One region of the Pantoea sp. X-Soil-TKNS-1279 genome, then DNA from elsewhere that is predicted to be linked to it. Evidence: predicted binding sites of a transcription regulator. Region 1 holds the regulator's gene; each other region holds the start of a gene.
The links. The regulator PurR, encoded in region 1, represses purine synthesis genes. The targets are predictions, from matches to a motif close to CANGCAAACGTTTGCNTG.
Positions count from the first base shown of each region.

Region 2: a site for PurR is predicted at 1,623-1,640, ahead of AC6I8N_RS12550 (NCS2 family permease). Genes of this name have one in related genera too.
Region 3: a site for PurR is predicted at 3,954-3,971, ahead of AC6I8N_RS00105 (NCS2 family permease). Genes of this name have one in related genera too.
Region 4: a site for PurR is predicted at 4,759-4,776, ahead of purM (phosphoribosylformylglycinamidine cyclo-ligase). Genes of this name have one in related genera too.

Region 1 is NZ_AP035948.1:1,960,636-1,968,118, forward strand. Features, by position in the region: gene punC (purine nucleoside transporter PunC) at 1-760, opposite strand, end outside; gene punR (DNA-binding transcriptional activator PunR) at 869-1,780, shown strand; gene purR (HTH-type transcriptional repressor PurR) at 1,777-2,802, opposite strand; gene cydH (cytochrome bd-I oxidase subunit CydH) at 3,088-3,177, shown strand; gene AC6I8N_RS09330 (C40 family peptidase) at 3,240-4,025, opposite strand; gene AC6I8N_RS09335 (Grx4 family monothiol glutaredoxin) at 4,389-4,721, shown strand; gene rnt (ribonuclease T) at 4,757-5,425, opposite strand; gene gloA (lactoylglutathione lyase) at 5,537-5,944, opposite strand; gene AC6I8N_RS09350 (alkene reductase) at 6,040-7,137, opposite strand; gene AC6I8N_RS09355 (TetR/AcrR family transcriptional regulator) at 7,186-7,483, opposite strand, start outside.
Region 2 is NZ_AP035948.1:2,657,348-2,664,830, forward strand. Features, by position in the region: gene AC6I8N_RS12550 (NCS2 family permease) at 155-1,453, opposite strand; gene AC6I8N_RS12555 (response regulator) at 1,881-2,627, shown strand; gene AC6I8N_RS12560 (hypothetical protein) at 2,850-4,049, shown strand; gene AC6I8N_RS12565 (D-lyxose/D-mannose isomerase) at 4,122-4,802, opposite strand; gene AC6I8N_RS12570 (ABC transporter substrate-binding protein) at 4,877-5,815, opposite strand; gene AC6I8N_RS12575 (ABC transporter permease subunit) at 6,050-7,033, opposite strand; gene AC6I8N_RS12580 (sugar ABC transporter ATP-binding protein) at 7,044-7,483, opposite strand, start outside.
Region 3 is NZ_AP035948.1:17,439-24,921, reverse strand. Features, by position in the region: gene AC6I8N_RS00125 (XRE family transcriptional regulator) at 1-16, opposite strand, end outside; gene AC6I8N_RS00120 (malonic semialdehyde reductase) at 286-876, shown strand; gene AC6I8N_RS00115 (flavin reductase family protein) at 968-1,477, opposite strand; gene AC6I8N_RS00110 (4'-phosphopantetheinyl transferase family protein) at 1,783-2,541, shown strand; gene AC6I8N_RS00105 (NCS2 family permease) at 2,574-3,887, opposite strand; gene yieH (6-phosphogluconate phosphatase) at 4,027-4,686, shown strand; gene AC6I8N_RS00095 (MFS transporter) at 4,777-6,015, opposite strand; gene phoU (phosphate signaling complex protein PhoU) at 6,123-6,857, opposite strand; gene pstB (phosphate ABC transporter ATP-binding protein PstB) at 6,874-7,483, opposite strand, start outside.
Region 4 is NZ_AP035948.1:3,173,975-3,181,457, forward strand. Features, by position in the region: gene bepA (beta-barrel assembly-enhancing protease) at 8-1,474, shown strand; gene arsC (arsenate reductase (glutaredoxin)) at 1,477-1,824, shown strand; gene hda (DnaA inactivator Hda) at 1,821-2,528, opposite strand; gene uraA (uracil permease) at 2,616-3,899, opposite strand; gene upp (uracil phosphoribosyltransferase) at 3,971-4,597, opposite strand; gene purM (phosphoribosylformylglycinamidine cyclo-ligase) at 4,839-5,879, shown strand; gene purN (phosphoribosylglycinamide formyltransferase) at 5,876-6,514, shown strand; gene pstB (phosphate ABC transporter ATP-binding protein PstB) at 6,616-7,383, opposite strand; gene pstA (phosphate ABC transporter permease PstA) at 7,396-7,483, opposite strand, start outside.

The sequences.
Region 1 (7,483 bases):
CGATCAGGAAGGCGATAGTTTGCGGCACATAACTCAGGCCAATATCTGCCGGTGATAAACCGGCATCGGCGAGGATAAAGGGCGAGCCGGTCAACCAGGCAAAAAAGCTGGCGGAACAGGCAGAGTAGATCAATACGTTGCCGCTATAAGTACGCGATACCAGCAGCGTCAGCCAGCCAGGCTGCGGCGCTCGCGTGGTGTCGGCTCGTACGGGATTCGCCAGACGCAGGGTGCCAATAAGCAACACCAGGGTTATCAGTGTCAGCAGCAGAAAGATACTACGCCAGTGAAAATGGCCCATCAGCCAGGCACCGAGTAACGGGGCGAGCGCCGGAGACAAGGCGACCAGCGGCATAATGGTTGCAAAAACTTTGTTGGCCTGATTTTGCGGATAACGATCCACCACCAGCGCCTGCCAGCTAACGGCGGCAGCGCAAACACCCAGCGCCTGCACAAAGCGCAGCGCCAGCATCAAACGGACGTCGCTCACCCACAACATGCCCAGACAACCCAGGGCAAAAATCGCTAATCCCGCCAGCAGAACCGGTTTACGTCCGAAGCGATCTGACAGCGGTCCCCAGAAGACCTGCGCACAGGCAAAACCACCAAGGAACAGACTCAGACTGGCGCTGATGGTACCGGGGGCGGTAGCAAAATCCTGCTGCATGGCACCGAATGCCGGCAGATACATATCCGTAGCAAGAAAGCCCAGCATGCTGAGTAAAGCAAGATAAGGCAGAAATCCTTTTGATGACAACATGGTAATTCTCTTTAGACAGGTAAACGCGGAGGAGTGTAAAAGCGTGCGCCAGGTTTTGTGAAACGCTAATATTTGCGCGGTGCTATCAAAAAATTTGCAGGCAAAAATATGTGGTCTGAATATGCGCTTGAAGTGGTAGATGCGGTGGCCCGCAGCGGTAGTTTTAGTGCGGCAGCACAAGAGTTACATCGGGTGCCTTCTGCCATCAGCTACACGGTACGGCAGCTCGAAACCTGGCTGGCGGTGCCGTTGTTCGAACGTCAGCATCGGGAAGTGGTGCTGACGGCAGCCGGGGAGCATTTTGTCCGGGAAGGGCGTAGTGTTATCAAAAAAATGCTGGCGACGAGGCGGCAGTGCCAGCAGTTGGCAAATGGCTGGCGTGGTCAGCTGAGTATCGCGGTGGATTGCATCGTTAAACCTCATCGCACCCGACAACTGGTGAAGGATTTCTACCGCCACTTTCCCGACATGGAGCTGATTATCAGTTATGAAGTGTTTAATGGTGTATGGGATGCACTGGCCGATGGGCGGGTCGACGTAGCGATTGGGGCCACTCAGGCGATCCCGGTCGGTGGGCGTTTCGCCTTTCAGGATATGGGCGCGTTGAACTGGCGCTGCGTGGTCAGCCCCGATCATCCGTTGGCAAAAAGTACCTTGTTGGATGACGAAACGTTGCGGGCCTGGCCTTCTCTGGTGCTGGAAGACACTTCACGGGCGTTGCCGCGGCGCATGACCTGGACGTTAGATAATCAACGCCGGCTGGTGGTGCCGGAATGGGAAACCGGCGTTGACTGCCTGCTGGCGGGACTCTGCGTAGGGATGGTGCCGGGCCATTTAGCCCGGCCATTGCTGGATAGCGGAGCATTAACCGAGTTACCGTTACCCACGCCGTTCCCGGAGAGCCCATGCTGTGTCAGTTGGTCGGAACTACGGAACTCGCCGGCTCTGGGTTGGTTGCTGAGTTATCTCGGCGATGCCGAAACGCTCAACCATGAATGGTTGAGCGAAACGGAAACTTAGCGGCGGTAGTCGCGGAACGGGCCGTCAGCGACTGAACGGCGTTCAATCAGCGTTGGCTGAACTTCGATGGTCTGCGGCTCTTCACGTTTGCTGGTGATACGATCCAGCAGCATTTCCAACGCTTTTTCGCCTAACTGAGCTTTAGGTTGATGAACAGTGGTCAGCGCCGGCGTGAAATAACGCGCGTTGCGCACGTTGTCATAGCCGATCACTGAGATATCCTGCGGGACCCGCAGACCCATTTCATCCGCAGCACAGATCGCGCCCATCGCCATGATATCGCCACCGCAGAACACAGCAGTCGGGCGTTGCTTCTGATTGAGGATCTGCTGCATCGCCTGATATCCGGATTCCGGTTCAAAATCGCCCTGCACAATCCACTCGGGCCGCACGGTGATGCCTGCCTCATTCAGCGCCTGCATGAAACCGGCATGGCGGCCACCGCCGGTGTTGCGCTCCATTTGTCCGGGGATGGCACCAATGTCACGATGACCGCGTTCAATCAGGTAACGCCCGGCGAGATAGCCACCCTGAAACGCATTGTCCTGCACCGTATCGGTAAAATCGCCACGCGATGCGCCCCAGTCCATCACCACCATCGGGATATTACGGTTCTCTTCCAGCATGGTCAGCAGGTCGTCAGGGTATTCTGAACACATCACCAACAGGCCATCGACACGCTTCTGCGCCATCATCGACAGATATGCGCGCTGTTTTTGCAGGTCGTTATGCGCATTGCCCAGGATTAGCGTGTAGCCGCGATCGAAACAGTGGTTTTCCACCGCCTCGATTATCTCGGCAAAATAGGGGGCTTCACTGGAGGTGGCCAGCAGCCCCAGCGTTTTGGTGTGGTTGACTTTCAGGCTGCGCGCCACGGCGCTGGGCGAGTAATGCAGCTCTTTGATCGCTTCCCATACGGCGTTACGCGTCTCTTCCGCGACAAAACGCGTCTTGTTGATGACATGCGAAACCGTGGTGGTGGAGACACCGGCGCGTTTCGCCACATCTTTAATTGTTGCCATGAAAATGGTACTCCCGGGCTTATCGCAACTAACTGATAAGTATATTGTTAAACGTTTGCGTCTGCTAATGGTTTTGCGCCCCGATTTTCGGGGCGAATGGCGAAGAAAAAGACATTAACACCTGGTCAATAACGCTTTAACTTGCCGCAAACACAGCGTGCGCAAAATCTGTTGCGCAACGAAAGGCGGCGATTCTAGCAAGCTGGCGCGGATAAGACGAGATTTTTGCCGGAGGCTGTGAGAAAATTACGATAACCCTTCATTTATTGTGACTAAGGAGTTGTGATGAGTACAGACCTGAAACTGGCGCTGTTTACCACTGTGGGCGCGCTACTAATGATTATCGTGTTCAGCTTCACCGCGATCCTTCATTAATAAAAAAGCCGGACCTGAAAATCAGGGTCCGGCTTCTTGTTTTATCGGGTATCGGGCGTTTTTTAGCGGATAGTTTTGGGGGTCATCATACGGCGTGCCCCGACGTAGTGTTTCAGCCAGTAATCCTCACCCAATGCACTGATTTGAATATCTTTACCGGTACGAGGCGACTGGATAAATTTGCCATTACCAAGATAAACACCGACATGATCGGCAGTGCCGCGATTATTGATGCGGAAGAACACCAAATCCCCTTTCTCCAGCATATCGCGCTTAATCGGTGCCGCATCACGCAGGTGATACATTTCGTTGGCAGTGCGCGGGAATTTATATTTGACCAGGTCTTTATAGGCGTACCACACCAGACCGCTGCAATCGAAACCGGTATGCGGTGAAGTGCCACCCCATTGGTATGGTTTACCAATCTGCCCCATCAGCTTGTTCATCGCGGTTTCGCGTGCTTTCTGATAGCGCTGACGGTGAGAATTGCTCATCTTGATGGTGGTCAAATCGCGGTCATCGTCCTGCTTCGCGCTTCTCTTCGCCAGACGTTGGTGACCATATTTTTTTGACGGTGATTTCAGCAGGGCTTTCTTGCTGCGGGTTTTATGCAGCGCCGTTTCCATTTTCGGCTGTTTTTTCAGCTTTAGCTTCTGAACACTGGTAGCAAGACGGGATTTTTTGGTGCTGGTTTTTACCGGACGTCGCTTGCGACGCTCATCTTCGCGCGCACTTTTTTTCTCAGCGTTATGCAAACTGGCATTGATGGGCGCATGCGGTGACGCAGAAGCCACATTAAAAAACAGTTGGGCGAAAGCCAGCATAAAAAGCGTAATGAGTAAACGCATAGTCCGGTACAGGTTAAGCAGTCTGAAGAAACAGCCCGCAGCTATGTTAGAAAAATCTGATCAACGATCAGCACCGAGATGATTCTAATCCAGTTTTTTTCTAAAAGGTAAGGCATTTTTCTATTAATGTGTTAGCAGAGTTGATATGGGGCAAAAATGAGCGATTTCAGCTGGTTAACCCAGCAGATATATTGCTAATTATTAATCGGTTCATGCTTAATCACGATATGAAAATGTTATTTATGGCACCGGAACTTAACAAACATGGCGATTGATGTGCCTGAACCGCAAAATCCCGTTTTAGTGCGGGGGTGAAATCGCTACAATAAACAAACACGAAGTGAGGAATTAAGGAAGGCAAAAATGAGTACTGTTGAGAAAATCCAGCGCCAGATCGCAGAAAACCCGATCCTGCTGTACATGAAAGGTTCGCCGAAACTGCCAAGCTGCGGTTTCTCTGCACAAGCGGTACAGGCTCTGTCTGCCTGTGGTGAGCGCTTCGCGTATGTTGATATCCTGCAAAACCCGGATATTCGTGCCGAGTTACCAAAATATGCCAACTGGCCGACCTTCCCACAGTTGTGGGTTGATGGCGAGCTGGTCGGTGGTTGCGACATCATCGTCGAGATGTTCCAGCGTGGTGAACTTCAGCCGCTGATTAAAGAAACTGCTGAGAAGTATAAAGAAGCAGAATAAGCGTTAAGGCCGACAGTCGTCGGCCTTTCTTTTGGTCACTCGGCGGAGTCTTCTTCCGACAGTTCGTCACTGAACGCCAGTGGCCAGCCCCCCAGACGTTTCCAACGGTTCACTAACTCGCAAAACAGGATGGCGGTTTGTTCGGTATCGTACAGGGCGGAATGCGCCTGGGTGCTATCAAAATCCATCCCTGCCGCTTTACAGGCTTTTGCCAGCACCGTCTGACCCAATACCAATCCACTTAATGCCGCAGTGTCGAAAGTGGCAAACGGATGGAATGGATTACGCTTCAGACTCACGCGTTCCGCAGCCGCCATCAGGAAGTTGTGATCAAAGGTGGCATTGTGCGCCACGATAATCGCACGATTACAATGGCTGTCTTTTATCCCTTTGCGCACCATCTTAAAAATGGCATGCAGCGCATCATACTCGCTCACTGCGCCACGCAACGGGTTGCTGGGATCAATCCCGGTAAATGCCAGTGCTTCCGGGTTAAGAATCGCGCCTTCAAAAGGTTCAACGTTGAAATGAAGCGTCTCATCACAATGCAGCCAGCCGTCATCATCCATCTTCAGAGTGGTGGCGGCAATTTCTAACAGGGCATCGGTTTTGGCATTAAAACCGGCAGTTTCGACGTCGATCACCACGGGATAAAAGCCGCGAAAGCGTTGATGGAGAGCGTTTAAGGCGTTCGATTCAGACATCAGGATCTCATAGCAATAAATGGGGCAGCGCGCATTATGGCAAAAATCGCGGGAGGGTGCAGCAGGAGAGGTGGGTCAGCCGGTAAAAGTACAGGCTGACCTGGCAACAGGTTAGTTGCCGATGCCGTGTCCGGCATGTTTGTTTTCGATCAGCTCGATTTTATAACCATCGGGATCTTCAACAAACGCAATAACCGTGGTGCCGCCTTTAACCGGACCGGCTTCACGCGTCACTTTGCCACCGGCATGACGGATTTGGTCACAGGTGGCAGCAACATCATCAACGCCCAGCGCAATATGACCGTAGGCGTTACCAAGGTCATAGCTATCCACGCCCCAGTTGTAAGTCAGTTCAATCACCGCACCTTCGCTCTCTTCGGTGTAACCGACAAACGCCAGCGTGTATTTGTATTCCGTGTTCTCGCTCTTGCGCAGCAGACGCATACCCAGCACTTGGGTATAAAACTCGATTGAACGTTCCAGATCGCCAACGCGTAACATAGTGTGAAGTAAACGCATAACATCCTCTTTTAAAAAGCACAAAAGCTAAGTATAGCGAGTTAACGCTACGAAAAAACAGCGCTGCCGCACATTGGGGCGGCAGCGGGGAGATTTTACAGAGTAGGGTAGTCGGTATAGCCTTCCGCACCACCGCCGTAGAAACTTTCCGGGCGTTGTGGGTTAAGCGGCGCATCGTGTTGCAGGCGCGCAACCAGGTCCGGGTTGGCGATAAAATCACGGCCAAACGCGACGGCATCGATCAGACCACGCTGAATCAGGTCATCTGCTTTCTCAACGCTATAGGCACCGGCACCAATGATCACCCCTGGGAACAGGGCGCGAACTTTCTCGCGGAAAGCATCGCTGTAGGGCTGACCGCCAGCCCAGTCCGGTTCTGACAGATGCAGATACGCCAGCTTGCGTTTACCCAGTTCCGAGATGTACCACAGCGCAGCGGCTTCTTCATCCGGACCGTTTTCCAGGTTCTGGAAGGCACCAATCGGCGAAATGCGGATACCAATACGGTCGGCTGACCAGTTGGCAATAGCCGCATCCACCACTTCCAGCGCGAACCGACCACGCTTCGCAATCGAACCGCCGTATTCATCAGTACGTTGGTTCGAACCAGGAGCGAGGAACTGGTGCATCAAATAACCGTGCGCAGAGTGCAATTCCAGCAGATCAAAATCGGCTTCGCGCGCATTGGCTGCTGCCTGACCAAAATCAGCCACAATCTGCTTAATTTCTGCCACGCTCAGTTCGCGCGGCAGCGAGGTATCTTCACGATAGACGCTGCCATCAGCGTGGCGTAACGACGTACGCGTACCGGCGGCCAGGGCGGAAGGAGCGACGGGTGCCAGACCGTTTGGCTGCACACTATGATGAGAGATGCGGCCGGTGTGCCACAGCTGGACAGCACTGTGCCCCCCTGCGCCATGAATGGCTTCGTTAATTGCTTTCCACGCGGCGATTTGCTGCTGCGTATGCAGCCCCGGCGCACCTGCATAACCTTTCGCCTGGAAAGAAATTTGCGTTGCTTCGGTGATAATCAGACCCGCGCTGGCGCGTTGCTGATAATACTCAGCCATGAGCGGAGTCGGAATGTCGCCTGGCTCAATGCTACGCAGACGCGTCAGCGGGGCCATGAAAACGCGGTTAGGTACGGTAATCGCACCCACTTTCAGTGGGGAGAACAGCTGTTTACTCGCCATGTTGACTCCTGTATTAGACCGGTCGTCTAGGAATTGCGGTTTTTAAAATCAGTGGCTATTCAGCCACTGCTCAATGGTTTCGAGCGCCAGGCTGATGGGACCAGGTTCTCGTGATATTTTGCTTTGCAGGCTGGCACCTAGCCAGAGCAAATAACAACGCTGCGCCAACTGTTGCGGGCTCTGACCATAAGGCAGCGCCTGCTCTGTAGCCACTTCTTGCAGGCAGCGAGCGTAAGCGCCTATTACAGCATTCGCGCCCTGTTGCAGTGCATCGCGCATCGGCTCAGAGAGATCGCACACTTCGGCAGAGAGTTTCACGCCCAGGCAACCCATAATATGGCCCTGC
Region 2 (7,483 bases), 700 kb from region 1:
GACCCTCACCCCGGCCCTCTCCCATAAGGGAGAGGGAGATGTGCCATATGCTCGATCGGTTCCCTCTCCCACTTGCGGGAGAGATTGCTTGCTCGATCGGTTCCCTCTCCCGCTTGCGGGAGAGGGTTAGGGTGAGGGACCAGGGTGAGGTTAATTACGCGCTCAACCAACCCAGCTTAATCACAAACAGGATCGACATAATAATCAGCGCCGCATTCACCTCTTTGGTACGGCCACTCAGCAGCTTCACCACCGTCCAGGTAATAAACCCAAACGCGATACCGTTAGCAATCGAGTAAGTCAGCGGCATGGTCAGCGCAGTGACCGTCACCGGCGCAGCCGTGGTGATGTCTTTCCAGTCAATCTCCGCCAGGCCAGAAGCCATCAGCACCGCCACGAAGAGCAGCGCAGGCGCAGTGGCGAATACCGGCACGCTACCCGCCAGCGGCGAGAAGAACAGGCTCAGCACGAACAGAATAGCCACGACAATCGCGGTCAGACCGGTACGGCCACCGGCGCTGACGCCCGCTGCCGATTCAACATAACTGGTGGTGGTTGAAGTCCCCAGCAGAGAACCAAACAGCGCAGCCGCACTGTCGGCGATCAGCGCACGGCCCATTTTCGGCACGTTGCCCTGCTCATCCGCCAGACCCGCACGCTTGGTCACACCCAGCAGCGTACCGGTGTTGTCGAACACGTCGACAAACAGGAAGGCGAAAATCACGCTCACCAGGCCCACGTTAAAGGCACCGGCGATGTCCAGTTGCATAAAGGTCGGAGCGATAGACGGCGGTGCAGAGAACACGCCACCAAACGGCGTCAGGCCAATACCCATCGACAGGAATGTCACGATCAGGATGCCGATCAGCACCGCGCCGGTCACGCGACGTGCTTCCAGTACCACGATGATGACGAAGCCCAGCAGCGCCAGCAGCGGGCCAGGTTTGGTCAGATCGCCCAGGCCCACCAGGGTCGCCGGGTTATCCACCACGATACCCGCGCCTTCCAGCGCAATCAGCGCCAGGAACAGGCCGATACCGGCAGCAATCCCGGCACGCAACGGCAGCGGAATACTGGCGATAATCCATTCACGGATTTTGAACACCGACAACGCAAAGAAGATACAGGCTGACAGGAACACCGCACCCAGCGCGATTTGCCAGGTGTAGCCCATGTGCAGCACCACGGTGTAAGTAAAGAAGGCGTTGAGGCCCATACCCGGCGCCAGCGCAATCGGGTAGTTCGCAATCAGGCCCATCAGCACGCAGCCGATTGCCGCCGCCAGACAGGTGGCCACGAAAACCGCGCCCTTATCCATACCTGTCGCACCCAAAATGCTTGGGTTAACAAACAGGATATAGGCCATAGCCAGGAAGGTGGTTATGCCCGCGATAACTTCGGTGCGGACCGTTGTGTTGTGCGCTTTTAGCTTGAATAGTTTTTCTAACATCATCATCTCTCGTGATGGGGAGACGTCACTGACGTGCGTTCTCTTGCCAATGGGGTGTGCATGCGCGTTATTGTTGCGGGAAAAGGCAGACGGCTGCATGCTCGGCCATCAATCCGCCTTGTTACTAAACTCCTTTCCCCCTGTCCTCATAGCAATTGCTATGCCATAACAGGACGCAATCGTTTACCTTCACGACTGTATCTTAGACTCAGACAATTCTGAACCAGAACGAGGCGCGATTATGGTGCATTGCACCATGTGCGCGCAATCGTTTTCCCATCCGTCAACCGGGTAGCGAAAAAAGATTGCGGTAACGCACGCTTTCAAACTCTGTCAGGCGATGCCGCTCACGTTTCTGTTGCCTGATTAAGCAGGCAAAAGTGGTCGGTATACACTCTCGTTAACCCTTCCATAACAAAAGAGGCCCGTAATGAAGCCCGCAATTCTGGTAGTGGATGACGATCGCGCGGTGTGCGAACTGCTGCACGATGTATTGAGTGAACATGTTTTTACCGTATTCAGCTGCCATCAGGGAAAAGATGCGCTGACGTTGCTGGATAAACACCCGGAAATCTCGCTGGTGATGCTGGATATGATGCTGCCGGACACCAATGGTCTGCTGGTGCTACAGCAAATGCAGCGCCAACGGCCTGAGCTGCTGGTGATCATGCTAACGGGCATGGGATCAGAAGCGGATATGGTGGTGGGTCTGGAGATGGGCGCTGACGATTATATCGCCAAACCGTTTAATCCCCGCGTGGTTGTTGCGCGGGCGCGTGCAGCATTACGCCGTTGTGGTCGGCTGGCGCAACCCGTCAGCACCCAGGACGAGGGTTGGCAGTTTAACGGCTGGCGACTGGATGAAACGCGCTGCCAACTGTTTAACCCCCAGCGTGAGACGGTGACGTTAACCCAGGGTGAATATGCGTTGCTGCGCGCCCTGGTGTGTCATGCCCGCAAAGTACTGACGCGCGACCAGTTGCTGGAGCTCACCCACAGCGAAACGCTGGATGTGTTCGACCGTACCATTGACGTGCTGATCATGCGGTTGCGCCGCAAGATTGAGATGAACCCGCATCAGCCGAGCCTGATCCGCACCATCCGTGGTCTGGGTTATGTTTTCTCTGCGGATGTGATGCGCCCGGCCTCTGCCGTGCATGTCACACAAATCGCCTGAATAATTCCTGCCAGATCACAAAAATGGATATCCCCCAGAGAGCGAGTGGTCTGAGGCAATGAAAGGCTTTATTATCACGCCCAGTGACCATTATGGACGGTCATCTCTGAGAAAAGGTATTTACTCAGAATCGTGTACAGGCTCCATCCGTTTGAATTATTCGGAGCGTTCCCCGAAGCAGGGGAGATGGGATGGAACGTAAACTTACTCGGGAGATATTTTATGGGCAATCGTCTTACACTAAATACTAACCCTACAGTTCCAATAACGATTAGTTCTGTAGACAGCCCCCCTCAAGGAAGGATAGCTGCTACTTCTGTGATTAACACCTCTCATCTACCACATTCAACTCAGTCCTCCTCCTCAAGAACTCAACTTTCAAAACATTTGCCAAACCTTAAATCAAATAGCCATAAAAAAATAGAAATTAATACAATTGACCGCTTAAAATTCATTAATATTCTGGAAAAGAAAAGGCTGACCGGAGAAAAACTACATGCTCTGATAAGCATGATAACTGAATATCATAAAAAAAATGAAACTGGAATGGAAATCGAAAAGATTATCCCAGGAACAGTAACTGACAATATAAGGCCTGCAATCGAGAAGCTCTTTCAATTTATTGGTGATCGCTTCGCATCTGATGGTATTAGCGCAGAGATCAGGGAAAAGGATTTTAATGAAATAATATACCCGCTCTCAGAATTAGGTAACCAGCATTCAAGAGTAGGAGCCTCTGCATACATGTCAAATGAGATGTATAGATTGCTGGCAGGTGCATGTAATAACGGCTTTGATAAAGACACCCTAACAGAATACAAGAATTCTGTAGATAAGCACTTTAGTAAAACCGATGATTTATATTCATCTCCACCCATTAAAGGAAAAGATAAAAACCCCATCAAAAATATAACAAAAATGATGGCATCTGAAATAGAAAAAATAAGCAATGACGATTCCTCCACACTGAAGGAAACACTCACCGCTGTCGACAAGTCATTGATGTTATTATTTTTAGAATCAGACAGAAGGAAGGGGGAATTAAAAACATTAAATAAACAAATAAATAAAACATTAAATGAGCAAAGAAAAGAAATGTTAAATAATGAAATAACATCTTTGCAAAAAGATATATGCGCAACAAAAAACAACACCAAGGAAATTTTAAACTCACTACAAAAACTTCACTCAGAAATACATAATCGCCTGAGCATGCATAATTTTAATACGAGTTTCCCCTATGCTGATTTTTTCAGCACAGAAACCAAAGTAAATAGAAGTGATGGAATACTGTTAACTATCTCTCGTCTTAAGCCGGAAGGAAAAGAAAAACTTTTCGGACTGTTAAGAAAACTCGGTTATCCACCAGAGGCGCTCAACGCGATTGACGAAATAGATAAAAAACTTAAACGTTATAGTTGATAGTCAAACACCAGACCTCGGTGACAATATTTCCGCTTCTGACAGACTAATGCTCATCATCTCTGATGGGCATTACAGCCAGCGGGCATATTCGTTACACAGCAACCAGCGCGGATCTTCATCCTCATCAATCGGGTTGAAGCGTGCCAGCGGGGTGAGAAAGACATTGTCGTGTTCGTCGTCGTTCGGCATGGAGACTTCCCCTACCAGCACATCGCCGTAGCCCTCTTCGCCCCAGAAGCTGTGCCAGATGCCGGGGACAAGGGTGACGCTTTCGCCCGGCGACAGACGCAGTTGCGAACCGGCAGCATGGGTCTGGTGCAGGCCATCAAGGGTAACGTTAACCGGCGTGTTAGCCAGTTGCTGGCCGTCACGGTTGTGCAGCGTGACAATCAGGTTACCACCGCCACGGTTGATAATGTCTTCCATCTTTTGCGGGTGATAATGCATCGGCGTCACCTGCCCTTCGCGCACATGCATGATTTTTTCCGCATAGGGTTTGCTCCACGGCTTACCGCCGCGTGAGCCGTTGCGCAGGGTGAACAGGGTTAACCCGGTCTGAAAGAAATCCTCGGCACCAAAGCTGGTGACATCCCAGCCCAGATGCAGGGCCAGCAGTTCATTGGCGACAGATTTATCCTGCGCACGCCACTGGCTAAGACCGTAATCGGCCCAGCTCGGCAGGTGGACATCCTGGCGCATAAAGAATTCGCGGGTCAGTTGTAGAATGGCATTCACTTCCGAACGTTGCATCACTGCGTCTCCAGTCAGTGGGAAATTGGGGCGGCGCGAGCCTTAACTGAACAACATTACGCCGCCCAGGTCGGTTATTTTACCGTCCAGCCTTTGTAGCTGCCGACGTTGTTACGATCGATCATCGTCACCGGGATCAGCACCGGTTTGTCCGGCGCTGGCTTGCCTTGCAGGATGTCGTAGCCAATCTCCACGGCTTTGGCTGCCATCACCTGCGGATCTTGTGCCGGTGTAGCGACAAACAGCGAACCTTTGCGTTTCAACGCCTCTTCACCGTCCGGGCTACCATCGACGCCGACAATAAAGAATTCGCTGCGCTGTGCCTGTTTGGCGGCCAGATCCGCGCCGATGGCGGTAGGATCATTAATCGCGAACACCGCATCAATTTTCGGGTTAGCTGACAGCAGGCCGGTCATCACTTCCAGCCCCCCTTCACGGCTGCCTTTGGCGTTTTGGTTCGATGACAGAATCTTGATATCAGGATGGGTTTTGAACTCCGCCTCGCAACCTTCGACACGGTTCTGCACGGCGGAAACCGGCGGTCCGTTGATGATCACCACGTTGCCTTTGTTTTTCAGGCGGTCGGAGATGTATTTACAGGCCATCGCCCCGGCCTGGGTGTTATCGGAGGTGATGGTGGCATCGGCCCCTTCGGCGGCCACGTCCACCGCCACCACCACGATACCGGCATCGCGCGCGCGTTTCACCGCCGGGGCAATCCCTTTGGAGTCGGCGGCGTTGAGGATGATCATGTCCACTTTAGCGGCGATAAAGTTATCAATCTGCGCCACTTGCTGACCAAGATCGTAGCCGCTGGAGACCAGCGTCACCTTCACGTCGTCACCGGCCAGCTTGCGCGCTTCCAGGGCCGCCCCTTTGGTGATCTGCACGAAGAACGGGTTGGCGAGATCGCCGACGGTAACACCAATGGCTTTTAACTCTTTGGCCTGGACCAACGGCGCACTGAGAAGCGTGGCCGCCAGCAGTCCGGTAAGGATCGGATTAAAACGCATAGTCGATGTTCTCCTGCTTTTTTTGGTTTTGTATTGTTGCTGCCCTTGCCCTCACCCTAACCCTCTCCCGCAAGCGGGAGAGGGAACCGATCGAGCAAGCTCTCTCCCGCAAGCGGGAGAGGGAACCGATCGAGCAAGCTCTCTCCCGCAAGCAGGAGACGGAACCGATCGAGCATATGGCACATCCCCCTCTCCCTTATGGGAGAGGGCCGGGGTGAGGGTTACAGACCGCACCTACCCCACATGATGCCGGGTGCGATATTTATCGATCAGCACGGCGATAATGATCACCGCGCCTTTAATCACCAGTTGCCAGAAGTACGACACCCCCATCAGCGTCATACCGTTATTCAGGGTGGCGATAATCAGCGCACCAATCAGCGTGCCGGTAATGGTGCCGATGCCGCCGACGAAGCTGGTGCCGCCGAGGATCACCGCAGCGATAGCATCCAGCTCATAGCCAACACCGAGGTTGCCGTTGGCGCTGTAGAGACGCGAGGCGCTCATCAGGCCGCCCAAGCCGGACAGCAGCCCGCTCACCGCGTAGACAAACACCAGCACCGCGCCAACCTTGATACCGGTCAGCCGGGCGGCCTGCATGTTGCCGCCCACCGCATAGATGTGAACCCCCAGCGTGGTACGGCGCAGGATGAACCAGCACAGCGCAATCACCGCAAAGGCGATAACAATCAGCCAGGGAATCGGCCCGATGTAGCCGTTGCCGATCCACTCAAAGTTGATGTCGGAGTTGATCACCGTGGTGCCGTCGGCCAGCAGGTAGGCCGCACCGCGCAGCGCGGTATAAGTACCGAGGGTGACGATAAACGGCGGCAGTCCCGCCCACGCCACCAGCAAGCCGTTGAACAGCCCCATGATCAGCCCTGCCCCGAGCGCCGCCGGAATGGTCAGGCTGGCGAAGGCCGGATCGAGCGACACCACCATTGCCACCACCGCGGTAGTACCGAGCATCGACCCCACCGACAAATCAATACCGCCGGTCAGAATCACAAAGGTCATCCCCGCCGCCAGCACGATGTTGATCGACGCCTGACGGGTAATGTTCAGCAGGTTGGCCTCGGTAAAGAAGTTCGGTGCAACAAAGCCAAACACCGCGACAATCAGAATCAAAATCGGCAGGATGCCAACGGTCTGCAACAGATCCGCCATCAGCGCCCGTTTCAGCGTGGGGTTTTTCATTCGGGTGGTTTCACTGGTCATCCTCGTCTCCTCACGCATGGGTCGGCTGTGCGCCGGTGGCCAGCGTCATAATGTTTTCCTGGCTGATCTCGTTCGCGCTTAATTCACCGGCAATGGTGCCTGCACGCATTACGTAAACCCGGTCGCTCATCCCCACCACTTCCGGCAGCTCGCTGGAGATCATCAGAATCGCCACGCCCTGCTGTGCCAGTTGGCTCATCATGCGATAGATCTCACTTTTGGCACCGACGTCGACACCGCGCGTCGGTTCATCGAGGATCAGGATGCGCGGTGCAATCGCCACCCAGCGCGACACCAGCAGCTTCTGCTGGTTGCCGCCGGAGAGGCCACCGGCACGGACCTGCGCATGGGGGACACGGATGTTGAGGGTTTGGATCGCTTCACTGGCTATCTTCTGCCCTTTGCGGCGATTAAGCAGACCGTAACTGGCATCGCGTTCCAGCGTCGCCA
Region 3 (7,483 bases), 1.9 Mb from region 1:
ATTGATTATTATGCATAAAGCACCCCACTAGAAAACTCGAAAATCACAGATTCGTCTTTACTAAAGAAGATGATCTTATTCTTGCATTTTTATTTTTGCAAGATATTGAGGTGAAAAAATAAGCTGGGGTAAATTGAAAGATAGTGTCGCTTTGTGATTTGGTTACCCGCTGCGTTTGCAGTATAACGATCTCTGGCAGTGCCAAAAGTGCACCGACTGATCCAGGCCATTCCTCTATTCATGCTAAACATTGGGCTCAATTTGATGCCTGAAAAGGAGAGAAACATGAGTACACCGCTCGACAGCCTCGCTCTGAATACCCTATTCAATGAGGCTCGCACCCACAGCTACTGGCAGGAAAAACCCATTTCAGAAGAACTGCTTAAACAGCTCTATCAGTTGACGGCGCTGGGTCCGACTTCTGCTAACTGCTCACCGGGTCGCTTTGTATTTGTTACTTCTCAGGAAGGGAAAGAGAAGTTAAAGCCAGCACTCTCCTCCGGTAACCTGGAAAAAACCATGAAGGCACCGGCTACGGTGATCGTCGCCTCAGATCCCGAGTTCTATGAAAATCTGCCGAAACTGTTTCCGCACGGTGATGCGCGTAGCTGGTTCACCAGCAACCCGGAATTGGTCAAAGAGACAGCGTTTCGTAATAGCAGCCTGCAAGCAGGTTACCTGATCATGGCCGCGCGCTCGCTCGGTCTGGACGCTGGCCCAATGTCTGGTTTTGATCCAGCCAAAGTCAACGCCGCCTTCTTCAGCGACAGCAAATGGCAGGTTAATTTGCTGATCAACCTCGGCTATGGCGAGGCCAGCAAGCTGCATGCGCGTCTGCCACGCCTCGGCTTCGATGACGTGTGCAAGTTTGCCTGAACAACGCTTGAATGAATGCGTAACAGCGCGATTTTTCGCGCTGTTTTTCAGAATTGCAGAGGCGGCCTGATTAGCGTGATAAATCGCGCCGCTACAGATCCAGCGAATGAAAACCACTGTTGAAGTAGACCATAGGCTCGGCAGCTTCCCCGGCCAGATTGATACCGACAATCCGTGCCAGCAGCACGCTGTGGGTATGCCATTCCACCACTTTTTCCAACTGACAATCAAAACTCACCAGGGCATCGGCCAGCACTGGCGCGCCTGTGGTGATCGTCTGCCAGTTGCCGGTCTGGAAACGTTCCTCACGGCGTGATGACTGACTGAACTGAGCACACAAATCCGCATGTTGCTCACGCAGTACGTTGACGGCGAAATGGCCCGCCTGCAAAAAATAGGCGTGGCTGGTGGCACTTTGATTGACACATACCAGCAAGCTCGGCGGTTCCGCTGCCAGTGAACTGACTGAGGAGGCAATCAGGCCATATTTTTCACCCGCGTGTTGCGTGGTAACCAGCGAGACACCTGAAGCCAGACGGCGCATACCATGACGAAAGTCATCCAGAGAAATTGATTCCTGGTGTGATGAAGTAACTGACATAAAAAACTCCGACGTGCGTTATTCTGCGATGAAGCGCGGCTGAAATTTAGCGATCATAATTTTCTCATCAGCCAGCTTTTTTTTTACCGCACAAATCCTACACCACATCAGGCTATTCAGCATCCATTCAGGCATTTATCAGCAAACTACTGCCATGAAACAGCGGCTGATGCGGCGTCAGCGCATTGTCATGACTTTCGGCGTTATCTGAAATTCAGGTATTCCATGTAATGCCGGATGCAAAGCCATGAGAAAATTCTTACAATAGACTTGATGATTATCCGACCATTTTCACGGAGCGACAGATGGCTAGTCATTTTGTTCGTTGGACGGGTAACCCGCCCCTCTCCTCTGAGACAATGCGGGTCCCACAGGATGTGATCAATAGCGCACAGCGCCTGCCCGACAAGCGTCGGGGACGCTTTCTCGCCGCGCGTGGGCTGTTGGCGCAACTAATGTTACGCGTCTATGGTATCAATGAATTACCACCGCTTGTGACCACCAGCAGTGGACGCCCTTGTTTTGCCGATTCTGCCCTGCCTGATTTCAGCATTGCCTACGCCGGGAATATGGTGGGTGTACTGCTGGCCGAAGAAGGGGGACGTGCCGGGCTGGATATGGAAATTGTACGCGCCCATAGCCGCCAGACTCAGGATACATTAACGCAGGGTCTCTCTTCCGGAGAGAAAGCCTGGATTAATGCGCAGCAGGATTTTATGGAAGCGGTAACGCAAATCTGGACCCTGCGCCAAAGCATCCTCAAACTCACCGGAGAAGCCGAAAGCGGTATCGATTCGCTGCGACTGCATCCAGCCGCAGGACGTCTGCGCTCCAGTGTATTTCCTGATATTCAGGCGGTGTGCGATGCCGAACCGACGCTGGTCTGGTCCTGTGCGCTCTCCCCCGGCACCGAACGGCTCCGACTGTGGGAAATTGATGCCAACCATCAATGGATGCCGTTGCGCGACGTGGAGATAAGTAAACCAAATATCGGACCACGCACGCTACGCCTGACCAGCCTGCCAAGCGAACGCACCACTCCCCAGGAAATGGGACATCTGTGACTAAACAGGCCGCTTATGCGGCCTGTAACGTGTTAGTGGGCATCAATAAAGGCGATTTTCAGTACAAACAGCAGCGCGACCACCACTACGCACGGACTGATTTCACGCCAACGGCCAGTCCCCAGTTTCATTACGCAATAAGCAATAAAGCCCAGCGCAATACCTTCCGTGATGGAGAAACTGAACGGCATCATTACCGCAGTGACAAACGCCGGAACCGCTTCAGTGAGATCATCCCAACGCACCCGTGACAGCGATGCCGTCATCAATACACCGACGTAGATTAACGCCCCCGCTGCCGCGTAGGACGGCACCATCGCCGCCAGCGGCGACAGGAACATCACCAGCAGGAACAGAATGCCGGTGATCACCGCCATCAACCCGGTGCGCCCGCCAATCGCTACGCCAGAAGAACTTTCGATATAAGCAGTGACGGAAGAGGTGCCGATCAGCGAACCCGCCACCGAGCTGATACTATCCACAAACAGCGCCTGCTGCATACGCGGGAAGGTACCTTTTTCATTGGTCAGTCCCGCTTTGTCGGTCACACCGATCAGCGTGCCGGAGGAATCGAACAGGTTGACCAGCATAAAGGAGAAAATCACCCCGGCCATACCGATATTAAGCGCACCTTTGAGATCAACTTGCCCAACGACAGCGCCCACGGATGGTGGTGTCGCGAAAATACCGGTGAACTTCACATCGCCAAGCAGCAAGCCAATCGCCGTGGTCACCACAATCGATACCAGTACCGCCGCATGAATGTTGCGAGAGGCGAGAATAGCGATAATAAAGAAGCCAAGTGCCCCCAGAAGTACGCTATGTGAGGTCAGGTTGCCCACCGTCACCAGGGTGTCGGCATTTGACACGATAATGCCGGCATTTTTCAGTCCCATCATGGCGATAAAAAGCCCGATGCCCGCGGTGATGCCAACACGCAGACTCAGCGGGATATTGGCGATCATCCAGTAACGCACGCGCAGCAGCGTGAGGATCAACAATCCCAGCGCCCCCCAGAAGATCGCGCCCATCCCGATCTGCCACGAATACCCCATTGCACCGACGACCACAAAAGCAAAGAAGGCATTCAGTCCCATTGCGGGTGCCAGCGCCACCGGCAGATTCGCCACCAGCCCCATCAGGATGCTGCCGAATGCCGCGATCAGGCAGGTGGTGACAAACACCGCCTGGGTGTCCATGCCAGCGGCACCCAGAATCTGCGGGTTGACGAAAACGATGTAAACCATCGTCAGAAAGGTGGTGAAACCGGCGATCACTTCTGTACGCACGGTGGTGCCGTGTTCCTGCAACTTAAAGACGCGTTGCAACAGACCCTGCTTGTTCATAGCTTATCCCGCTGAAAAATTTAACGCGCGTATCCTATAGATTTTGACTGACCAGCACACTGATTTTTCGCAAGCGTTTGCTCGGTGCGCACAGTGCGTTAGAGTGACAGCTTCTTGTTTAGCAAAAGGATGATGTCTGATGTCAGTTGAATGTGTTTTTTTTGATTGTGATGGCACGCTGGTCGACAGTGAGGTGATCTGTACACAATCCTACGTCAACACCTTTGCCCGCTACGGTATTGAACTCTCACTACAGGAGATGTTTGAAAAATACAAAGGGGTAAAACTCTACGACATCATCCGTGATGTTTCTGCGGAACATCAGACTGAATTGCCGATGGATGAGGTGGAAACGGCGTACCGCGCCGAGGTAGCACGCTTATTCGATTTAGAACTGAAGCCCATTGCCGGAGCGAAAGCGCTGGTGGAACAAGTCAAAGTCCCGATGTGCGTCGTCTCAAATGGTACGGTGAAAAAGATGCAACATTCATTGGGGCTGACCGGCATGTTGCCGTACTTTGCGGCACATCTTTACAGCGGTTATGACATCAACCACTGGAAGCCGGACCCGGAGTTGATGTATCACGCCGCAGAACAAATGCAGGTACCGATTGAGAAGTGCATTCTGGTGGATGACTCCGAGGCCGGTGCCCGCGCGGGGATCGCCGCGGGCATTCCGGTGTTTTATTACTGCGCCGATGCGCATAACCCGGAACTGGATCACCCGCTGGTGACCCGATTTGATGATATGACGCAGCTACCCGACTTGTGGCGCGCGCGCGGTTGGGCGTTGGTGTAACTGTCCACAGGGTCCCGTAGCGGCGCGATTCATCGCGCGGGGTTTTCCCGCAGCACGCAAGATCTTGCGTGATAAATCGCGCCGCTACGCTCAGCCTATCGCGCCGAGTGAATCCTCATTGCCCTGCTTCTTCGGCAATAAAAACAGCGTCGCGACGATATCCAGCAGATAAATCAGCGCCAGCAGGGTAATCGCTGCCGCGAATGAAATTTTCGTTGCCAGTAAGCCAATAACCAGCGGACCAAAACCCCCTACACCACGTCCGAGGTTAAACAAAACGTTCTGCGCCGTAGCACGCGCCTGGGTTGGAAAGGTGTCGGAAATCAGCGCGCCATAACCGCCAATCATGCCATTCACAAACATCCCCATCAGCGCCCCGGTAAACAGCATCACGGTGGGATCACGTAGCTGAGCGTAAATGACCACCATCACGACCGCACCGAATTGATATAGCAGGAAAATTTTCCAACGTGCGAAGCGATCCGCCAGTACACCGAACAGCCAGATGCCAAAAGTCATGCCCACGACAGTGACGGCGGTCCACAGGCCGGATTTGGTCAGGCTGAAACCGAAGCTGGAGGAGAGATAACTCGGCATCCAGATCATCAGTCCGTAGTAACCAAAGTTCTGCACCGAGCAAAGAATGAAAATCCCCAGACTGGCTTTGCTGGTGGCGCGATCGCTAAACAACAATCGAATACGCGCCGCAAACGACAATTGCGGCGTTTTGGCCACATGTCGGGTAAAGCCTTCCGGCTCGCCCATGCTGCGCCGAATCACAAACGAAACCAACGCAGGCAGCAGGCCCACCAGGAACATTCCGCGCCAGCCAATCACGCTCAGCAGTGGCGGCGTGATAAAAGCCGCCAGCAACACCCCCAGTTGCCAGCCGATACCGACCCACGCTGAAGCACGGTTACGCTTCTCCTGCGGCCAGGCTTCAGCAATCAGCGCCATGCCGATACCGAATTCTCCCCCCAGCCCCATTCCGGCAAAGGTACGATACGCCAGCAGATCCCAATATCCCTGTGCCACCGCACACAATCCGGTGAATATTGAGAACATGAGAATGGTGACGGTGAGAATGCGGATACGGCCAAAGCGGTCGCTCAGATGACCAAAAACAATTCCGCCGACCACGGCACCAATCAGCGTCCAGGTGACCAGCGAACCGGCCTGAGAAGGATCGAGCGCCAGCGAGACGCTGATTGCCGGTAACATAAAGCCGAGGATCAGCAGATCGAAGCCATCCATCGCATAGCCACTGACGGCGGCCAACATCGCTTTTGCCGGGGTTACGCTCTGTTTCTTGTGTGGGGAGAGGGACATGCAGCAGCACCTTGCAGTAAAAAGTGCGCCAAGTATAAAGAGCGGAAAGACTTGAGACCAATCAGAAATGGAGATGGCTGCCAGTAAAACCAGCAGCCACGGGGTTATCAGGAAGGTTTGTTGCTGCCATCGTCGCCGGACAACAATTCATCCAGCTTGTCGCCGCCAACATGACGGAAATCCTGGCCCTTCACAAAATAGAAGATGATCTCACAGATGTTCTGGCAGCGGTCACCGATACGCTCAATGGCACGGGCACAGAACAGCGCAGTCAGTACGCTGGGGATGGTACGCGGGTCTTCCATCATGTAGGTCATTAATTGACGCACAATACCCTCGTACTCTTTATCCACCTTCTTGTCTTCGCGGTAGATATCGATCGCCGCGTTGAGATCCATGCGCGCAAAAGCATCCAGCACATCATGCAGCATCTGTACGGTATGGTGACCGAGTGATTCCAGGCTCACCAGCAGCGGCAGATGTTGCTGGCTAAATTTCTCCAGCGCGGTGCGGCTGATTTTTTCCGCCACGTCCCCAATACGTTCCAGTTCAGAGATGGTCTTGATGATCGCCATCACCAGACGTAAATCGCTGGCGGTAGGCTGGCGCTTGGCGATGATGCGCACGCAGGCTTCATCAATCTCCACTTCCATCATGTTGACCTTCTGGTCGCCGTCGATGACTCGCTGCGCCAGATCGCCATCCTGGTTATGCATCGCGGTAATGGCGTCGGTAAGCTGCTGCTCCACCATGCCACCCATGATCATCACCTGAGTGCGAATGTGTTCCAGCTCCGCGTTGAACTGACCGGAGATATGTTTGTTCAGATTTAAATTATCCATGTGCGTCTCCGTCAAATCAGCCGTAACGACCGGTAATGTAGTCTTCTGTCTGCTTTTGCGCTGGCTTGGTAAACAGCGTATCGGTATCGCTGAATTCAATCAGCTCACCCAGATACATAAAGGCGGTATGATCGGAACAGCGCGCCGCCTGTTGCATGTTGTGGGTCACAATCACTACGGTGTAATCCTGCTTCAGCTCGGTGATCAACTCTTCGATACGGCCCGTGGAGATGGGATCCAGCGCCGAGCATGGCTCATCCAGCAGCAACACTTCCGGGCGAATCGCAATGCCGCGAGCGATGCACAAACGCTGCTGCTGACCGCCGGAGAGACTGTAACCACTCTGATGGAGCTTGTCTTTGGTTTCATTCCACAGCGCTGCTTTCGTCAGCGCCCACTGCACGCGCTCATCCATATCAGCACGCGACAGCTTTTCAAACAGACGGACACCAAACGCGATATTGTCGTAAATCGACATCGGGAACGGCGTAGGTTTCTGGAACACCATGCCGACACGGGCGCGCAACAGGGCAATATCCTGGCTTGACGCCAGAATATTGTCCCCATCCAACAGAATCTCACCTTCTGCACGCTGCTCAGGGTAGAGCGAATACATTTTATTGAAG
Region 4 (7,483 bases), 1.2 Mb from region 1:
TCAAGGCATGTTTAACCGGTTGAAAAAATCAGCGCTGGCAGCCCTTATTCCTGCGCTGCTTCTCACGCCAGTGCTGAGCGTCAGGGCTGACGTGAGCGACTCTCTGCCCGATATTGGCACCACAGCAGGCGCAACGCTGTCGATTAACCAGGAATTACAGATCGGTGATTTCTATGTACGACAGCTGCGGGCCAGTGCACCACTGATCAACGATCCGCTGTTAAATCAATATATCAATCAACTCGGACAGCGGCTGGTGGCGCACGCCGATTCGGTGCGTACACCGTTTCATTTTTATCTGATCCAGAATGATGAGCTGAACGCCTTCGCCTTCTTCGGTGGCAACGTGGTGCTGCACTCGGCGCTGTTCCGCTTTACCGATAATGAAAGCCAGCTGGCATCGGTGATGGCGCATGAAATTTCGCACGTCACCCAGCGCCATCTGGCGCGTGCGATGGAAGAGCAAAAACGCAATGCACCGCTGACCTGGGTCGGTGCGCTTGGCTCGATTCTGCTGGCTATTGCTAACCCGCAAGCGGGTATGGCCGGGTTAATGGGTACCCTCGCCGGAACCCAACAGGGTATGATCAGCTTTACGCAAGCGAATGAACAGGAGGCCGATCGCATCGGCATTCAGGTGTTGCAGCGTGCCGGGTTTGATCCCCAGGCGATGCCAAATTTCCTGCAAAAACTGGCTGACCAGAGCCGCTTCTCCTCCAAACCCCCGGAAATTCTGCTGACTCACCCCCTGCCCGATAGCCGCCTGGCGGATGCGCGCAACCGCGCGAACCAGATGCGACCGGTGGTGGTGCAATCATCGCAGGATTTTTATATGGCGAAGGTACGCGCACTTGGCATGTATTCCACCGGTCAAAACCAACTGACAGATGACCTGCTCGATCAATACGCCAAGGGTAATACCCGCGAACAGCAGGCTTCGCAATACGGCAAAGCGGTGCAGTTTTTACAGGCGAAAAGCTTTGAAAACGCGAAGAAAATCATCTCCCCGATGCTGACTAAACAACCGGATAATGTCTGGTTTCTCGATATCATGAGCGATATCGACATCGGTCTGAATCAGCCACAACAGGCCATCAAGATGTTGAGCAGCGCCAAGGGCAGCAACAGCAATCCGGTGATTCAGCTCAACCTCGCCAATGCCTATGTCGAAGCCAAACAACCGGCCAATGCCAGCCGTATTCTTCATCGTTATACCTGGTCGAATCCCAACGATCCTAACGGCTGGGATCTGCTGGCGCAGGCATCGGCAGCCCAGGGTTTACAGGATGAGGAGTTGTCGGCACGCGCGGAGGGCCTGGCGTTAAATGGTCAGATGGATCAGGCGATCAGAGCGCTTAGCAGCGCCAGCGCCCAGGTACCGCTCGGTAGCCTGAAACAGGCGCGTTATGACGCGCGCATTGATCAATTCAGAGAGCTGCAAAAACGCTTCCAACAGTATCAAAAAGGATCTTAATCATGGTGACCATTTATCATAATCCACGTTGCAGCAAGAGCCGCGAGACGCTGGCGCTGCTGCAACAGCAGGGAGTGCAGCCGGACGTGGTGCTGTATCTGGAAACACCGCCTGATGCGCAAACGCTGAAAGCGTTGCTGAAAAAACTGGGTATGACGAGTGCACGCGAGCTGATGCGCCGCAAAGAAGATCAGTATAAATCGCTGGGGTTAGCTGAACCCGGTCTTAGCGAGGATCAGCTGATCCAGGCGCTGGTTGAGCATCCCAAACTGATCGAGCGCCCGATTGTGATCAACGGTGAACAGGCGTGCCTTGGCCGCCCGCCCGAAGCGGTGCTGGAGATTATTTAAAGCCCCAGCGCTTCTTTAACAAAGGGAATGGTGAGTTTACGCTGCGCGCTGATGGAGGCGCGATCCAGTCGATCCAGGGTTTCAAACAAAGTACGCATTTCGCGGTCGAGGCGTTTCAACAGGAAACGCCCGACATCCTCCGGCAATTCAAAGCCGCGGATCCCGGCACGCAATTGCATCGCCTGCAACTTGTCGTCATCCGACAATGGCTGTAAACGGTAAATCTGGCCCCAGTCGAGACGTGATGCCAGATCCGGCAACCCGAGATTGAGCTGGCGCGGCGGGCGATCGCCGGTGATCAACAGACGGGTTTTGCCGATTTCCAGAATGCGGTTATAGAGATCAAAGATCGCCATCTCCCACTCGGCGTCCCCGGCGATGCACTCGATATTATCGATGCACACCAGTGCCAGATGCTCCATCCCTTCCAGCACTTCCGGTACGAACCAGGTGCGTTTGTCCAGTGGGACATAGCCGACCGCTTCACCGCGTGCCGACATTTCGGCACAAGCAGCGTGCAGCAGATGGCTGCGGCCACCACCTTCGCGCGACCAGAAATAGAGATAGCTGCCGTGTTGTTGCACCAGCGCACCCTGAAGTGCGGCTAACAGGGACGGATTTTCCCCAGGCCAAAAGCTGGCAAAGGTTTCGTCATCAGGTAAGTAAAGTGGCAGTGAAAGCTGTGCCGGCGTGTTCAGAAGCACCTCAGCGTATGAACGGGCAGAAAACGGGGCAAGTCTATCACGATCCTTGCCAGAGATGAACCGGGCTTCCCTGCCCGGCAAACGCGCTTAGGGTTCGCGTTGCTCTTCAGCATCCAGAACCACTTCTTCCGGACGTAACAAGCTGATTACGCGGAAGATCAGGCTGAGTGCCACGCCAACAATGGTCGCCAGCGCCATACCTTTCAGCTCGGCGGCACCGATATGCACTTTGGCACCGCTGACGCCGATGATCAGGATTACCGAAGTGAGGATCAGATTCTGCGCTTTGTTGTAATCCACTTTGGATTCAATCAGCACACGAATACCTGAAGCACCGATCACCCCGTACAGCAGCAGTGACACGCCACCCATCACTGGCACCGGAATCGCCTGAATCGCGGCGGCCAGTTTGCCGACGCAGGAGAGCAGAATCGCCAGGATTGCCGCCCCGCCGATCACCCAGGTGCTGTAGACACGGGTGATCGCCATGACGCCGATGTTCTCACCGTAGGTGGTGTTGGGGGTTGAACCAAAGAAACCGGAGATCATGGTGGAAAGGCCGTTGGCGAACATGGAACGATGCAGGCCCGGATCGCGGATCAGATCTTTTTTCACGATATTCGCCGTCACCACCAGGTGACCAACGTGCTCGGCGATTACCACCAGCGCCGCAGGCAGAATGGTCAACATCGCCGCCCACTCAAAACGTGGCGTATAGAACGTCGGCAGTGCAAACCACGGCGCATTCTCAACCGACGCCCAGTTTACGATGCCCATAAAAGAAGAAAGCGCGTAGCCAACCAGCACACCAATCAGAATCGGGATAATGGCAAAGAAGCCACGGAACAGCACGGAGCCAAACACGGTAACACCCAGCGTCACCAGCGAAATAAACACGGTGGTGCCATCAGGTGAGGTGCCCTCAGCAGGCAGCAGACCAGCCATATTGGCCGCCACGCCCGCCAGCTCAAGGCCGATCACCGCCACAATCGCACCCATTGCCGCAGGCGGGAACATCACGTCCAGCCAGCCGGTGCCCGCCTTTTTCACTATCAGGGCAACAACACAGAACAGGAAACCGCAGAGGATGAAGCCGCCCAGCGCGACTTCATAGCCCAACGGTAACAGCAGCAGCACCGGAGAAATAAAGGCGAAGCTGGAGCCGAGATAAGCCGGGATTTTCCCTTTACAGATGAAGAGATACAGCAGCGTCCCTACCCCGTTAAACAGCAGCACCGTGGCCGGGTTGATGTGAAACAAAATCGGCACCAGCACGGTTGCGCCAAACATGGCGAACAGATGTTGCAGACTGAGTGGAATGGTTTTGAGTAGCGGCGGTCGTTCGCTAACGCCGATGGCGCGACGAGTCATTCAGTGATCCCCTTGAGTTGTGTGGTGCATTTTTGCCAAAAAAAAGCCGACTCTCTGGCCGGCTGCTTTATTTATTTGGTTCCGAAAATCTTGTCGCCGGCATCGCCGAGACCAGGAATAATGTATCCCTTCTCGTTCAGGCCTTTGTCGATTGAAGCGGTATAGAGTTCAACATCCGGATGCGCTTTTTCCAGCGCGGCAATACCTTCCGGTGCCGCCACCAGCACCAGCACCTTGATGCTGTTACAACCGGCTTTTTTCAGCAGGTCGATAGTCGCGATCATCGAGCCGCCGGTTGCCAGCATTGGATCCACCACCAGCGCCATGCGCTCTTCGATGTTGGAAACCAGTTTCTGGAAGTACGGTACCGGCTCCAGCGTCTCTTCATCACGGTAAACGCCGACCACGCTGATACGCGCGCTCGGTACGTGTTCCAGCACGCCTTCCATCATGCCCAGACCGGCACGCAGAATCGGTACGACGGTAATTTTTTTGCCTTTGATTTGTTCGATTTCTACCGGGCCATTCCAGCCTTCAATCGTAACGCGCTCGGTTGCCAGGTCGGCAGTGGCTTCATAAGTCAGCAGGCTGCCAACTTCTGACGCCAGTTCGCGGAAGCGTTTAGTACTGACATCATGCTCACGCATCAGGCCCAGTTTATGTTTGACCAGCGGGTGTTTGACTTCCACGATCTTCATGATTGTTCTCCCGGAATTGAGTTGAGCTAAAAAAAAATCGCGGGATTATACCGCCTTTTTCCTGCTACGCCATATGTCATTGGTCAATACAACGCCTTCCAGCATCTGAGATTAAGGATTAGCGAAAAAGCGATGCCGTGCAAAGTGGGCGTGAGATGGGACTCGCAAACGTTTGCCTGCGCTGGTAGAATTACGCCGCTTTATTTTAACCACCAACCGCAACTCGCGTGGGGATTCCGCAGTGACCGACAAGACCTCTCTCAGCTACAAAGACGCCGGTGTTGATATTGACGCAGGTAACGCTCTGGTTGACCGCATTAAAGGCGTAGTGAAAAAGACCCGCCGCCCGGAAGTGATGGGTGGACTGGGGGGCTTTGGCGCGCTTTGTGCGCTGCCGCAGAAATACCGCGAGCCAGTGCTGGTCTCCGGCACCGACGGCGTCGGCACCAAGCTGCGTCTGGCGATGGATCTTAAGCGCCATGACAGCATCGGTATCGATCTGGTGGCGATGTGCGTGAACGATCTGGTGGTGCAAGGCGCTGAGCCGCTGTTCTTCCTCGACTACTATGCCACCGGCAAACTGGATGTCGACACCGCTTCCTCGGTGATCACCGGTATCGCTGAAGGTTGTTTGCAATCAGGCTGTGCGCTGGTTGGCGGTGAAACCGCAGAGATGCCTGGCATGTATCACGGCGAAGATTACGACGTGGCGGGTTTCTGCGTCGGCGTGGTGGAAAAATCAGAGATCATCGACGGCTCGAAAGTGCAGGATGGCGATGTTCTGATCGCGCTGGGTTCCAGTGGCCCGCACTCTAACGGTTACTCGCTGGTACGTAAGATCCTGGAAGTCAGCCAGACTAACCCGGAAACCAAACAGCTGGAAGGCAAACCGCTAGCCGATCATCTGCTGGCACCGACCCGCATTTACGTGAAAAACATCCTGAGCCTGATCGAACAGGTTGATGTGCACGCCATTGCGCACCTGACCGGTGGTGGCTTCTGGGAAAACATTCCGCGCGTACTGCCGGATAACACTCAGGCGGTGCTGGAAGAAAGCAGCTGGCAGTGGCCGGCAGTGTTCAACTGGTTGCAGCAGGCTGGTAATGTTAGCCGTCACGAAATGTACCGCACCTTTAACTGTGGCGTGGGCATGGTGATTGCGCTGAGCGCAGCCGAAGCTGATAAAGCGGTACAGCTGATGACTGACGCAGGTGAGCAGGCGTGGAAGATTGGTGTGATCAAAGCGTCTGATTCTGAAGAGCGTGTGGTTATCAACCCATGAAAAAACTGGTTGTACTGATCTCCGGCAACGGCAGCAATCTTCAGTCCATCCTTGACGCCTGCGCAAGCGGGCGTATTAACGGCAGCGTGGCTGCCGTTTTCAGTAATAAATCCTCGGCGCTGGGGTTAACCCGTGCGCAGGAAGCCGGTGTGCCGACTCATGCGCTGGCTGCCAGTCAATTCGCTGACCGTGACGCCTTTGATCGCCAGCTGATGCAGGAGATTGATGCTTACGCCCCTGACTTGGTGGTGCTGGCGGGATATATGCGTATCCTCAGCCAGGCATTTGTCGCGCATTATCATGACCGTCTGGTCAATATCCACCCTTCCCTGTTGCCAAAATATCCCGGCCTGCATACCCATCGTCAGGCACTGGAGAATGGCGACGCAGAGCATGGTACTTCGGTGCATTTCGTCACCGATGAACTGGATGGCGGGCCGATTATTTTACAGGCGCGCGTACCGGTGTTTGCCGATGATACGGAAGAGGATGTTACCGCCCGCGTGCAGCACCAGGAACACGCCATCTATCCGCTGGTGATTAGCTGGTTTGTGGAAGGACGTTTGCAGATGCGCGAGGGTGCGGCCTGGCTGGATGATCAACCGCTGCCACCGCAGGGCTACGCTCACGATTGATCTCAGATTCAATACTGACTTCGCGCGATAAATCGCGCCGCTACCGTATTTGCAACCCTCCGTAGCGGCGCGATTTATCGCGCTTGTTCTTTGTATTTTCCTCAACCAAATCGACCGGTAATGTAATCTTCCGTACGCCGCGCTTGCGGTGAAGTGAAGATCCGATCCGTCTCATCAAACTCCACCAACTGCCCGTTATGCATAAACGCGGTGTAATCGGACACGCGCGCCGCCTGCTGCATGTTGTGCGTTACCAGCACCAGCGTGAAATGCTGCTTGAGCGTCGTCATTAATTCTTCAATCACCAGCGTGGAGATGGGATCGAGCGCGGAAGTTGGCTCGTCCAGCAATAAGACTTCCGGTTCAATGGCGATCGCGCGTGCAATCACCAACCGTTGCTGTTGACCGGTCGAGAGGGTTAACGCGTTTTGCCCCAGCTGATCTTTCACTTCACTCCATAACGCCGCCGCGCGTAGCGCACGTTCGCAGGCTTCATTCAATATCCGGCGGTCACGCACCCCTTGCAAACGCAGGCCATACACCACGTTTTCATAAATTGATTTGGGGAACGGGTTAGGTCGCTGAAACACCATGCCGACACGGCGACGCAGTGCAGCCAGATCCTGCTCCGGTTGCATAATGGCATGCTGCCCCAGCCAAATCTCCCCTTCCATGCGGCTACCATCAATCACATCATTCATGCGATTAAAACAACGCAGCAACGTCGATTTGCCACAGCCGGAAGGGCCGATCAGCGCCGTGATATGGTTCTTCGGCAGTTGCAGGTCAATGTTATTCAGCGCCTGGCGCTCGCCATACCACAGCGAAAGCTGATTAACCTTGAGGGCAATGTCGTAATCAGGGGTCATGTGGAGAACCTTTTAATGCGTCATAAGCCGGTAACGCTCACGCAGGCGGTGGCGCAACACCATCGCCAGCAGGTTGAGCGACAGGATAATTACCACCAGC